Regions from separate parts of the Alteromonas sp. AWJ4_199 genome, predicted to be linked through region 1. Evidence: predicted binding sites of a transcription regulator. Region 1 holds the regulator's gene; each other region holds the start of a gene.

Evidence for each region. The regulator FNR, encoded in region 1, switches genes on or off when oxygen is low (the NO sensors DNR and NnrR bind a similar motif). The targets are predictions, from matches to a motif close to TTGATCTAGATCAA.
Region 2: ACXAER_RS10865 (high-potential iron-sulfur protein) is a predicted target of FNR. The motif match lies at 2,302-2,315, and genes of this name have one in related genera.
Region 3: trhP (prephenate-dependent tRNA uridine(34) hydroxylase TrhP) is a predicted target of FNR. The motif match lies at 3,030-3,043, and genes of this name have one in related genera.

The regions. Positions count from the first base shown of each region.
Region 1 covers NZ_JBSWUR010000001.1:214,374-218,661, forward strand. Annotated here, with positions in the region: gene ACXAER_RS00890 (heavy metal translocating P-type ATPase) at 1-96, shown strand, start outside; gene ccoS (cbb3-type cytochrome oxidase assembly protein CcoS) at 98-328, shown strand; gene ACXAER_RS00900 (sulfite exporter TauE/SafE family protein) at 315-974, shown strand; gene fnr (fumarate/nitrate reduction transcriptional regulator Fnr) at 1,020-1,760, shown strand; gene uspE (universal stress protein UspE) at 2,038-2,961, shown strand; gene ttcA (tRNA 2-thiocytidine(32) synthetase TtcA) at 3,189-4,142, shown strand; gene ACXAER_RS00920 (patatin-like phospholipase family protein) at 4,143-4,288, shown strand, end outside.
Region 2 covers NZ_JBSWUR010000001.1:2,475,342-2,479,629, forward strand. Annotated here, with positions in the region: gene ACXAER_RS10860 (amidase) at 117-1,739, shown strand; gene ACXAER_RS10865 (high-potential iron-sulfur protein) at 1,860-2,153, opposite strand; gene ACXAER_RS10870 (flavin reductase family protein) at 2,376-3,005, opposite strand; gene ACXAER_RS10875 (zinc ribbon domain-containing protein) at 2,998-3,189, opposite strand; gene ACXAER_RS10880 (hypothetical protein) at 3,380-3,667, shown strand; gene ACXAER_RS10885 (exonuclease domain-containing protein) at 3,786-4,288, shown strand, end outside.
Region 3 covers NZ_JBSWUR010000001.1:444,293-448,580, reverse strand. Annotated here, with positions in the region: gene ACXAER_RS02045 (aminotransferase class I/II-fold pyridoxal phosphate-dependent enzyme) at 1-1,079, opposite strand, end outside; gene ACXAER_RS02040 (YfhL family 4Fe-4S dicluster ferredoxin) at 1,197-1,442, opposite strand; gene trhP (prephenate-dependent tRNA uridine(34) hydroxylase TrhP) at 1,446-2,942, opposite strand; gene ACXAER_RS02030 (zinc-dependent metalloprotease) at 3,218-4,288, shown strand, end outside.

The DNA.
Region 1 (4,288 bases):
GTGTCTGGCCTACTTTCACCGTGGATGGCTGTTGTTGGTATGTCGTTAAGCAGTATTATTGTAGTCACAAACTCAACGCGACTTTTGAGCAAATAGCATGAGTATTATTTACGTATTAATTCCAATCGCCATTATCATAGTCGCTGTCGCTATCGTGATATTCTTTTGGGCGGTGAAAACTAATCAATTCGAGGATCTAGACCGTCAGGGGTACAGTATTCTATTTGACGATGACCTTCCGCCAGAAGAAAAAAAGCTAGCTGAGCAACGCAAGCAACTTCAAGACAATAAAGTAGACAAAAGCCAAGCGCCAAATGGAAGGGATTAACTACTTCTCTGCCTTTCTTATCGGCTTAGCCGGCGGAGTTCACTGTGTGGGAATGTGCGGTGGAATTGTCGCTGCGCTAAGGATGGTATCGCCTAAAGGCGCTTCAGCACTACCCTATACCCTTGCCTATAACATGGGACGTATAGTGAGCTACACCATCGCCGGAGCAATAACCGGGGCGCTTGGCAAAATAGCAGCCGACTACGTGCCCCTTGCCAACTATGCCCTATCCTTGCTAAGCGGCCTTATGCTGTTGTTGCTGGCCTGTTATTTAGGCAAATGGTGGACGGGTTTAACGGTGTTGGAAAACGCAGGAAAAGGTTTATTTTCCAAACTGCAGCCATTATCTAAGCGTTTTTTACCTTTTAAAACCCCTTTTAGCGCTATTCCCTATGGTTTTATTTGGGGTTGGCTTCCTTGCGGGTTGGTGTATTCCACACTTACCTGGTCTCTCGCGGCGGGGAATGCGCTAGAAGGCGCTGGCATTATGTTCTTCTTCGGTTTAGGTACATTACCCACCTTGCTCGCCGCAAGCGCTGGTAGCCAGTATATAGTTCGATGTTTTCAACATAACCATGTTAAACAAATTATTGCAGGAATAATGGCCATATATGCCGCTTATCTTATTCATAGCGCAATCGTTTAAAAATGGGTGTATTATTGTCGGGTATTCTTTTACAGAGCGTGCATTATGAGCAAAGGAAGCCAATTTTCTATTCACTGTCAAAACTGTAGTTTCAGTCACCTGTGTTTACCGGTGGCGTTAAACAAAACAGAAATCGAATCTCTTGACGATATTATTGAACGCAAGAAGCCGCTTCATAAAGGTGACACTCTGATTCAAACTGGTGATAAATTCCGTTCTCTATTTGCAGTGAGAACCGGTTCATTCAAATCATTTGTGACTAATACCGAAGGTGAAGAACAGATTACCGGTTTCCACTTTCCTGGTGACATTATCGGTTTCGATGCATTAAGAGAGAACAAACACCAAAGCTACACCTCTGCGCTAGAAACAGCCATGGTGTGTGAGCTTCCCTACGAGACTCTCGACGAAATGTCAGTGCAATTTCCAAAGCTGCGCCACCAGATCATGAGCTTCATGAGCGCTGAAATAAAACAAGATCACGACATGATCATGCTTTTAAACAAGCGTACTGCAGAAGAGCGTTTATTATATTTTATCTCACATCTTTCTCAGCGCTTTGAGGAACGCGGCTTTTCCCATAGAGAATTCCACTTAACCATGACGCGCAACGAAATTGGAAACTATTTAGGCTTAACGATAGAAACCATTAGCCGTTTACTGAGCCGTTTTCAGAAGGAAAACATTATCAAGGTTGACGGTAAATTGATCTCTATTTTGGATTTTGATCGGTTAAATACCAAGTTAGAGGCGTTAAATGGCCCTAGCGTAGTCTGTAACGGTTAATTTATTCTTCTGGTATCTTTAGCGCGCTACATGCGCGCTTTTTAGTTTTAACCTTTAAAGTTTCACTGTATTCCCTCACTGGGTTACACGATATCCATCCATTGGGCGTTAAAGCTCCCGTAACATTTGAATTGGCCCTTTTTTTATCAACGAATTATTTAATCCTTGATCGAAAACAACTCACGTTTTTCTAAATGTCGTTTATAGTTAATGTAAACGGTTTTGAAACAATATCGATGTCGACAGCCATACAAAGCTTTGTAGTTGAGGAGACGTTATGATTGAGTGTAAACGAATTCTTGCCGTGGTGGACGCGGAACGTGACAACCAGCCTGCCCTAAGCCGTGCCTATGAACTTGCGTCAAAAACCGGCGCCACGGTTACCGCTATGATGGTGGTATATGATTTGTCTTACGATATGACAACCATGCTTAGCCCCGACGAACGTGAATCAATGCGCGATGCCGTTACAAAAGAGCACGCCAAATGGTTATCTGCCCAGCTAAAAGAACAAGGCTTTTCAGAGACCGATATTGTGGTTGAGTGGAATAACCGTACTTATGAGTCGATTATTTATTACGCCCTTAATAACCAAATCGACTTAGTGGTAAAAGCCACTAAAAAACATGACGACCTTGCCTCAGTGATCTTTACCCCTACAGACTGGCATCTAATGCGCAAGTGCCCACGCCCTGTACTGCTCGTTAAAGAACACGACTGGCCAGAAGGCGGTGAAATTATAGCTGCAGTAAACGTAGGCAGCGAAGATGACGAGCATGCTGCGTTAAACGACAAGCTTACGATCATCGCTAACGATTATGCTTCTTTGTTGAAAGGTAACGTTAATTTAGTGAATAGCTACCCTACAACTCCACTTAACATTGCCATTGAAGTGCCAGAGTTTGACCCTGATACATATCACGATGCGGTAAAAAATCATCATATGAAAGAAATGCGTAGTCACGCGCTGAAATATGGTATTGCAGAAAATAAATGTGTGGTGAAAGAAGGCTTGCCTGAAAAAGTTATCCCGCAAGTGGCTAAAACACTCGATGCCGAGTTAGTTGTAATAGGCACCGTGGGACGGGTTGGTATTTCGGCGGCGCTTATTGGCAATACTGCCGAGCACGTTATTGATGAACTAAATTGTGACGTACTTGCGATTAAGCCAGATGGGTTTGGATCACCGATAACCGTGTAGTTAACGACTTAATTGCGCTTAAATACCAAGACACTTGGTGGCGACAAATGGCGAATCGGCGATGGGCGTTAAAAAACCTGCGCATTTAGCGGTTAATTCCGAGAGTTAATCATACACGCTTAAATCAGTACTTAACGCTTCTCGATAAATTTAACAACACAGCCATAGTCTCGAAAAGGCGCTTTAATGTATAATGGCGCCTTTATCACAAACCAAGCTAGTTAATTATGAGTTTAGGCACAAGCAGTGCTGATGCGCCGACGTTAAACGCCGCGCAAAGTAAGCAAAAGTACAACTTCAACAAACTTCAGAAACGACTTCGTCGCAACGTGGGTAAGGCCATTGGCGATTTCGGTATGATTGAAAACAACGACAAGGTTATGGTGTGTTTATCGGGCGGTAAAGACAGCTATACCATGCTTGATATTTTATTGTTTTTAAAGAAGATTGCGCCTATTCATTTTGATATTATTGCGGTAAATCTTGACCAGAAGCAGCCTGGTTTTCCTGAACATATTTTGCCCGAGTACTTAGACAGCATTGGCGTTGACTACAAGATTGTAGAAGAAGACACCTACTCTATTGTTAAAGACAAAATTCCTGAAGGAAAAACGACTTGTTCGCTTTGCTCTCGTTTGCGTCGTGGTATTTTATACCGCACGGCGAAAGAATTAGGCGCCACTAAAATTGCATTAGGTCACCACCGCGACGATATGCTTGAAACGTTTTTCCTAAATATGTTTCACGGGGGCAAGCTTAAATCTATGCCGCCAAAACTGGTTAGCGATAACGGCGAACATATAGTAATTCGTCCTTTGGCTTACTGCACAGAAAAAGACATTGAAAAATACTCTCAAGCTGCTGAGTTCCCGATTATTCCTTGCAACCTTTGTGGTTCACAGGAAAATCTACAGCGCCAGAACATAAAAGCAATGCTTCAAGACTGGAACCGCCGTTTCCCAGGTCGTATTGAATCAATGTTCCGCGCGCTTCAAAACGTGGCCCCTTCACATCTTGTAGATAGTAACCTTTATGATTTTAAATCTATCGTCACCCAAGACGGCCCCGTTGCTGATGGTGATATAGGATTTGATGAACCTTCTTTTGCTACAGAAAATAGCGCAGATCCCAGTGATGAAGACAACGCTATCGAAGTAGTAAATATTATGGAACCAAAGTAGATGAAGATTGGACTTGCATTAGGTGCCGGTGCCGCAAGGGGCTGGACACACATTGGTATAATTGAAGCTTTGGAAAAACTTGGCGTTAAAATCGACGTTGTTGCTGGTTGCTCCATTGGTGCTTATGTTGGTGCTGCCTACGCAAG
Region 2 (4,288 bases), 2.3 Mb from region 1:
AAACTAGCAATACGTTTATGTCCGTCACTTTTTACCTAACCGTAGATAAGGGATGATGGTAAAAAGGTCATGGCATAAGAACGTTTTCATAAAAACAATGCGTTAAGGAAAGCTCTATGTTGAAACAGTGGTATTTACTGGCTGTAACCTTGCTGTGCACCGCCTGTGTGTCGCAAGCGCACCGTGAAGATAGCGATAATAAAAAGTGGCTAGATGAGCCAGCATACCTGCAGGCTCAAGCTATCGCTAATGGCGATACTACATCGGCAGAGCTTGTGAGCGGGTATTTAGCTCGAATTAATGAGTTAGATGAAAAGACAAATAGCGTTTTAGCACTAAACCCCAATGCATTAGCAGACGCTAATTCAATTGATAAACAATTTGCCAGTGGAGCGGAATTAGGCCCGTTAGCCGGTATCCCTGTACTTTTAAAAGACAATATAGAGAGCGCAGAAATGCCCACAACGGCAGGCTCTATGGCGCTTATTAATAACGACACCGGACGAGACGCCCCCATTGTGGCGAAGCTAAAAGCAGCGGGCGCGATCATTCTTGGCAAGACTAACCTGTCCGAGTGGGCAAATTTTCGTTCTGAATCATCGATAAGCGGTTGGAGTGCAGTAGGGGGACTAACCCGTAACCCTCACATATTATCGAGAAGCGCATGCGGTTCATCGTCTGGCTCGGGCGCAGCAATGTCACTTAGATTAGCGTCACTTGCCGTAGGTACTGAAACCAATGGCTCTATAATCTGCCCGGCATCTATTAACGGTGTAGTGGGCTTTAAGCCAACCGTTGGTTTACTTTCAAGAACGCACATTGTACCCATTTCATTCAGCCAAGATACGGCTGGACCCATGACATCCAACGTTCAAGACGCATGGCTGATGACAGCGGTAATGGCGGGCGAAGATGCAAGTGATAGTGCTACTGAAAACACAGCTTCCCATCGACCTGACATGCCTTCATCGGAAATGTTGGCAACAGATTTAAAAGGCAAGCGCATTGGCGTTGTCAGGTATCGTCAAGGTGATAACCCTCATGTACTTGACGTCTACGAAAGCGCGCTAAATCAGTTGAAAGCATCGGGTGCTACGCTGGTGGATATTAGTGATTTTTCACAGCCTGATTCATTTTGGGCCGACTCTTACAATGTTTTACTCAGCGAATTCCATCACAGCATCAACGAATATTTGTCGGGATCGCCAGCAGAGATCCCCGTAAGAAATTTATCTGAGCTTATCGCTTTTAACAACCAAACCGAGCGAGAGCTAGCGTTATTCAACCAAGATATTTTTGAAAAGTCGCTAGACGCGGCGCCTATTGATAGCGAAGCGTATCACAGCGCCCTAAGTCTTATTCAAGATACAGCGGGCAAAAATGGTATTGACGCATTGCTAGCAAAACACAATGTCGATGTATTAGTTGCACCTTCAAATAGCCCTTCATTTTTAATTGACGGTGTGTATGGCGATCATTCGCCAGCGGGTTTCATTGGTATAGGCTATCTAGCCGCTGTAGCGGGGTATCCACATCTCACAGTACCGGCGGGTGAAGTGAAAGGCCTTCCAGTAGGCATTAGCTTTATCGGAGGTAAGTGGCAGGATGAAAATGTGCTGAAAATAGGTAAAGTCTTTGAAGCTAAACATGGCTTTTTCATTAAGCCCGGCCTTTTACCTACACGTTTTGATGATCCGAGCTTAAAGGGCATCCAGAATGGACTAAATGAGAGCCGCTAGATAAAAGCACGTGGTTTGAATGTGTAGTCCGTTAAGCAGTATTGAAACTAAAAAGCCCCCGATACTTATCGGGGGCTTTTTCTATTTATGTATGCTGTTTATGTAGCTGCGAGTGATGGTTTAGCCTGGCTTTTTAACCCACGCGCTACACCAGCCATCAGCGTTAACCAGCTTGTTAGGGAAAATGTTACAAGGGCGATATTGTTCGCCATCGGCTCCCTGCACGTACATGCAGTTTGCACATTTTGCACCTTCAACGGTTGAAGACGGTGTGTAGTTTAATGCTTTCGCAGTTGGGTCATCAGCGCTCAATTGTTCTTGAGCTTGTGCACGTAACGCTACACCACCTAATGTAAGACCGATAACTGTAGAGCCAGACAGTTTTAAAAAGTCACGGCGGTTTACAGATTTCATAACATTCTCCTTAAGAGATAGAAACGATAATGATTCTTTTTTATTCAGTGTCTTAAACGCAAAAACCTGCCCAAAGAGGCAGGTTTTGTGTAATGTTTAAATACTATCTCTTTTTGAAAAAAGATCGAATGAAATGTCTTATTTTCACTTGATCTAGATTAAATAAACTTCAGAGTAATAATACCCGATAGTAATTATCAGACCCTTCTATCTGCTACAAGTTCATTTTTTAGCTAGGGGGACTCCGGGTTTGGCGTAGGCAAACTGTGCAACACGCTTAGTGCTATGATAGCTATCTAATCCAGAAATACAGGCAGTGTTTGCTTTTTCTATATCGGCGTATCCGTCTTCATCAATAATGCTCTCTGGCATATGAAGCTCTTGAATCTCTCCAATAACCATTTCGGTTTCGTTAAGCAGTTTTAAATGTTGCGCCACCTTTAAGCCCATCTTGATTTCACTTTCTTTAACAAACGGCGCACTAAATGACTCGCTAAACAGCGGTGTTAAACCCACTGCTTCAAATTCGCTTTCATCAGGGACATAACGGGCAGATGTTTGGTGTGCTTTATCGACCCAATCAGTCGACACGTGATTTAGCGTATAAAAGCCCTGTTGCTTTATATTGCTAAGGGTATCTCTTACCACAGTATGTGGGCGCATGATCATGCCTATAAGTGGTGGGTTAGCACCGACATGAACGATAGAGCTTACAATGGCTAAATTGTTGGTGTTCCCGTTTGTGGTACCCACCAAAGTAGCCGACTTAAAGCCAGATAAACTGTTGACTAGATTAGCTCGGTATCGCTGAGCAAGTTCGTCAATATCGCTGCGTGTAAACTGCTTAGTCATTTTCTCGTTCTGCCTCAATTTGAATGTCGTCACCATGCTGATACGTGGTCAACTCTATGGGTTGGCAGCACACCTGACAGTCGAGTACTTGGACTTGACCCACATCGTTAACTTCATCTATTTCAACGTCGTTAGGCGCCATACAGTAAGGGCAGGAGAAGCCCATGGAACGGGTTAAGCTCATATTTCATTGCCTTATTAATCATGAATAGTGTTTATTACGTAATGCTAAGACGAGTGGATTTTCTTTAGCAAAATACCCCGTTGTTTATGAAAAGAACGCGCCGAGGCAATCGCAATAGCCATTATTAAATGAAAGTCTTGATGATGAGCCCTAATAAACAGCAGTAAGGTGAATGAATAGAGGTGATGGTGTGGCAAATAAAGTAGGAAACTGCCCGTGTTGTAATAGAGAAACGCGCCTGACTTATCATCACCTTATCCCGAAAAAAATGCACCGACGCACCTATTTCAAAAAGCACTTTAGCAAAGCCGAACTGCAGGACGGTATCTATATTTGTAGGCAGTGCCATAGCGGCATACATCGCTTTTATGATGAGATGACATTGGCCAAGCACTACTTCAATTTACAACGTTTACTAGATGACGAGCAGCTTTCAACGTTCTTTCAGTGGGTGTCTAAACAAAGAGTACGTGTTTAATAAAGGGCTTGGTCTAATAACGGCCAGTAGACTTTAAATACATTCGATATGGATTTAATTTGATTAACTTGGCTGTATAAATATACACTATTGGTGTTTTCATAGCCAAAGATACCTCATGCGAAAAGATTTACCGCCACGTTATTACCTCACACATTTTCACGAGTTCCTTAAGTTCTTTGAAGGTGCGAACAGCATGCTTTTGAGTGATGAGGCAGCTGATTTTGTCGAGCGCTTTAACGCATTAGACGATGACAAAAAATGTATTGTAGTACGCGCTGCAAATCGCAAGTATGCGGTTATTGACAGAACCCAGTTTAACTACAGTGAAATCAGCGAGCCGCAAGCACAAATAGATTGTCTCATTGATAGCGGGTGGTTTGGCGACCTTTCGAACGCATCGCTTAATGATATCGCCGGCGTTCTAACCAAAGACGCGTTGTTGGCGCTTCTTGCTGAATACGGCAGTACGCAGGGGCTAGCGTCTCTCACCAAGCCTAAACTCGTGACGTTACTTAATGAACATATCGGTGCTAGAGGTTGGCCAGAGCGCTTTTCGCTAAACAACTATTTAGTGTGTTTATTTGATAATGCGCTTCGCTATTTGCTGTTTATCTATTT
Region 3 (4,288 bases), 230 kb from region 1:
ACATGATGTTGTGAGAGCAGGGCGTCACAAAACTCAATAGCACTTAGCCCTGTGTGTTTAATATTGATGAAAGCGTAAAAAGCACCGTCTGGCTGGGCATCTAAACTAAGGCCGATTTTTTCAAGTGCATTAAAAACGAAAGAGGCCCGCTTTGTCAGGTTGATACGATTTTGTTCGCATTGCGCCAATGCCTCAGAAGTAAAACACGCAAGGGCGGCTTTTTGCGAAAGGGTGGAGGGGCAAATGAACAAGTTCTGTGCGAGCTTTTCAACGATGGAGGTCATCGCTTCAGGCACAACACACCAGCCGAGACGCCAGCCGGTCATGCCAAAATATTTAGAGAAGCTATTAATTACTACTACAGTGTCTTCCAGCTTATCATTAGCAAGTACGGTTCGAAGTAAGGCGTTCTTGTTGCTGGTTGACTGGTTAGCATCGTTATCAATAGAAAGCGAAAGATCCAAGTAAATCTCATCAACAATCAAGAAACCGCCGTTGGCTTTGCAGTATTCGCCAATTTTAATCAACTCGTCTATATCAATTGCTGTACCTGTCGGATTGGCCGGTGTGGCTATAAGCACGCCTTTTGTGTTTTGCTTCCAATTATCGGCAACACTTTCAGCGGTTAATTGAAAGTTATCCTCGCTACGTGTTGGCACCAGCGTTACCTCTGCGCCAAATGCGTTTAAAAAGCGTCGGTTACAGGGGTAAGACGGATCGCCCAATATCACGTTATCGCCGGGTTCAACCAAGGCAGCACTTGCCAAAAGTAAAGCACCAGACGCGCCGGCGGTTACGACCACGCGTGAAGGACTTACCTTTACGCCGTGTTTAGTTTCATAAAAGCGGGCTATGGCTTCTCGGAGCTCAGGCATACCTAGCGCAGACGTATAAGGATAATCTGGAATATTCAAGCTTTCTTTCATTGCCGTAAGTACAGGCTCGGGAGCGCCAAAATCAGGCTCACCAAGATTAAGACGAATAACATCTTTACCTTGCTTTTCTAGAGCCGTGGCCTTTTCACCATAGGCCATGGCAAGAAACGGAGAGATAGCGGTAGCACGAGAGGCAAACTTCAAAACAAAACCCTTATTAGTTGTGCCAGTTCAAACAGTACTGCAATTAGGGATCACTCTTGAGTAGGATTCAAGAAAATTCTTTGAATAGTATGTTTAACCTGTTGGCTTACATCGTTGCTAAGTAGTTAAACGTATAAATTTCTCAGCTAACTCATCTAACGTTTCTTTCTTGTTCGGGTCTGGTTTAACGACATCTATAGGGCACACTGCCACGCAGGTAGGGGCATCGTAATGCCCCACGCATTCGGTACAACGATTAGCATCTATTTCGTACACGTTATTTCCCATGCTAATTGCTGAATTAGGGCACTCAGGTTCGCACATATCGCAATTAATGCAGCTATCTAGAATAAGCAGTGCCATGAATTATACCTCGCTCATGCTCTGTTTTTTTACGGCACTATCCGGTTTGCGAAATGGGTTACGAGTATCAACGCCTTCATCCAGATTTCGTAGCAGTAGAGCAAAATCTAGGTCTACATCGCAAGGTAGAGGTATTCTAACTTGGTGCCCTGAACCTTTGGCATCGCTAATATAAAGATTTTTCTTATCCAGCATTTCATTAAGCGCAAAGGTAATGTTTCTGCTTGGTGTCATCAGTTCTAGCGAGTCCCCTACACAGAATTTGTTCTTAACATCTATAATCGCAAAACCAGTTTCGTCGCAGCGGCCTAGCACTTCACCAACAAATTGCTGTTTATCGCTGACAGAATGCCCGTATTCGTAGTTCTGATACGTTTGGTGTGAGTGACGACGCAGGAAACCTTCCGTATAACCTCGATGAGCCAAGGTTTCCAAGCTTCCCATTAACGAGTTGTCGAAGGGTTTACCTGCTACTGCGTCGTCAATGGCTTTGCGATAAACTTGCGCTGTTCGAGCGCAGTAGTAGTGTGATTTTGTGCGGCCTTCTATTTTTAAGCTATGCACGCCCATTTTGGTTAGACGGTCGACATGCTGAACGGCACGCAAGTCTTTTGAATTCATAATATAAGTGCCATGTTCGTCTTCAAAGGCAGGCATCAATTCGCCGGGCTTTTCTTTTTCCTCTAACATAAATGCATGAGTAGTTGGCGCGCCTTCACCAAGGGTGGGAATGACCGTTTGAGGTGCCGAAACGGCTTTATCAATTTCGGTGGCTTGAACGATATCACCGATTTCGTTTTCGCTTCCCGCCTTAACATCATAAGACCAACGACAAGCATTGGTACAAGTGCCTTGATTAGGATCTCGTTTATTCATGTAGCCAGACAATAAACAGCGCCCGGAGTACGCCATGCAAAGTGCGCCATGAACAAACACTTCTAATTCCATGTCTGGCACTTGCTCGCGGATTGTTTCAATTTCCTCAAGTGAAAGTTCTCTCGATAAAATAACGCGCTCAATGCCTTGTTTCTGCCAAAACTTCACCGTGGCGTAGTTCACAGCATTGGCCTGAACACTTAAATGAATTGGCATGTGAGGGAATGCATCGCGCACCATCATAATTAGTCCGGGATCTGACATAATTAGCGCGTCAGGTTTCATAGTAATTACCGGCGCAATATCATTAAGGTAAGTGCCAAGCTTGCTGTTGTGAGGGGCAATATTGCTCACCACGTAGAATTTCTTGCCTAGGGCATGCGCTTCTTCTATACCTATCGCTAAGTTTTCGAGGCTAAATTCGTTATTTCTCACGCGTAGCGAGTAGCGGGGTTGACCAGCATAAACAGCGTCTGCTCCATAGGCAAAAGCGTAACGCATATTGCGCAAGCTACCTGCCGGAGCAAGTAATTCTGGTGCGTTAAACGTTTGGTCGGAAAGTTTTAACGCTGAATCTTCGCATTGAATTGAAGAGCTGTTACGAGAAGAAGTGTTTGAAGTCATATATAAAAACCGCTACTAGACGCCTTTAACAAGGCGGCGGATTCTATAAGTACACCGTGAGGCCCTCAAGGCAAATCAGGCAAGGGGTTGATGGAGATCAAATTATTTCTGCATATTAGACTGAGCAGCAAGGCAATTGCACTAAGACAAATGTAGTGAGAACTTATAGCAAAATAATCAATCACCTTAATTGACGCACTAAAACGACGAATCACCATGGGCAAAAGCCGCCAGGTAGGGTAGGCTAGAAATTCACAATAATAAGGACTAACTGCATGCTGCAATTGAACATTTTTCATAAAGCGGCGCGACAAATAAAAGCCTCCGGCAAATCGGTTATTGCGATTACGGTATTATTTGTTGTGTCTACGTCTTCAGCTTGGGCCGCGCTGCCAAGCATTGGTGAATTCACTAGCGATATGACCAAAAAAGACGGTCTAATTCCTGTTTACTATGACGATGAAAGTGACAAAGTGTATTTAGCGGTGCCAACAGGTAACGCCGAATATTTGTTTCAAAGCAGCTTGCCCTACGGTGTAGGCTCGAACGACATTGGCCTCGATCGCGGACAGCTTGGCGAAACCCGTTTGGTAAGCTTCGAAAAGTTTGGTAACAAGGTTTTATTAAAGCAGCATAACACCAAATATCGAGCGGCCCACGGCAGCGACGCTGAAAAGCAAAGCATTGATGAAGCGTTTGCCGATTCGGTTATTGCAGGTTTTATGCTGGTAGCGAAAAGCGATAACGCCAGCCTTATAGATTACACGCCTTTTTTATTAAGTGATATTCACGGTATCGTTAACCGCATGGCGCGCACCAATCAAGGTAGCTTTAGCGTAGATAAAATGCGAAGCGGGGTGTACTTACCTAAAACCAAAGCCTTTGAAAAGAACACTGAGCTAGAAGCGTTAGTCACTTTTGCTGGCAAAAAGCCGGGTGAATACGTTCAGCAAGTTACCCCCGACCCAGAAAGCGTGTCGGTGCACTTACATCATTCCTTTGTGGCACTGCCTGACGACAACTATACGCCTAGGGAGTACCACCCATATTCAGGCTATTGGAAATTTAGCTATTTCGATTACTCAACACCTATTAGTGAACCTACTGAGCAGCGTTTTATTACCCGCCATCGCTTAAACAAGAAAACGCCCCATGCAGCAATGAGCGAAGCAGTGGAGCCAATTGTGTATTACCTAGACCCAGGTATCCCAGAGCCGGTGATGACCGCGCTTAAAGAGGGAGCAAGCTGGTGGAACCAAGCCTATGAAGCTGCAGGCTACAAAGACGCGTTTCAGGTAAAAGTATTGCCTGAAGGTGCCGACCCTATGGACGTGCGCTACAACGTT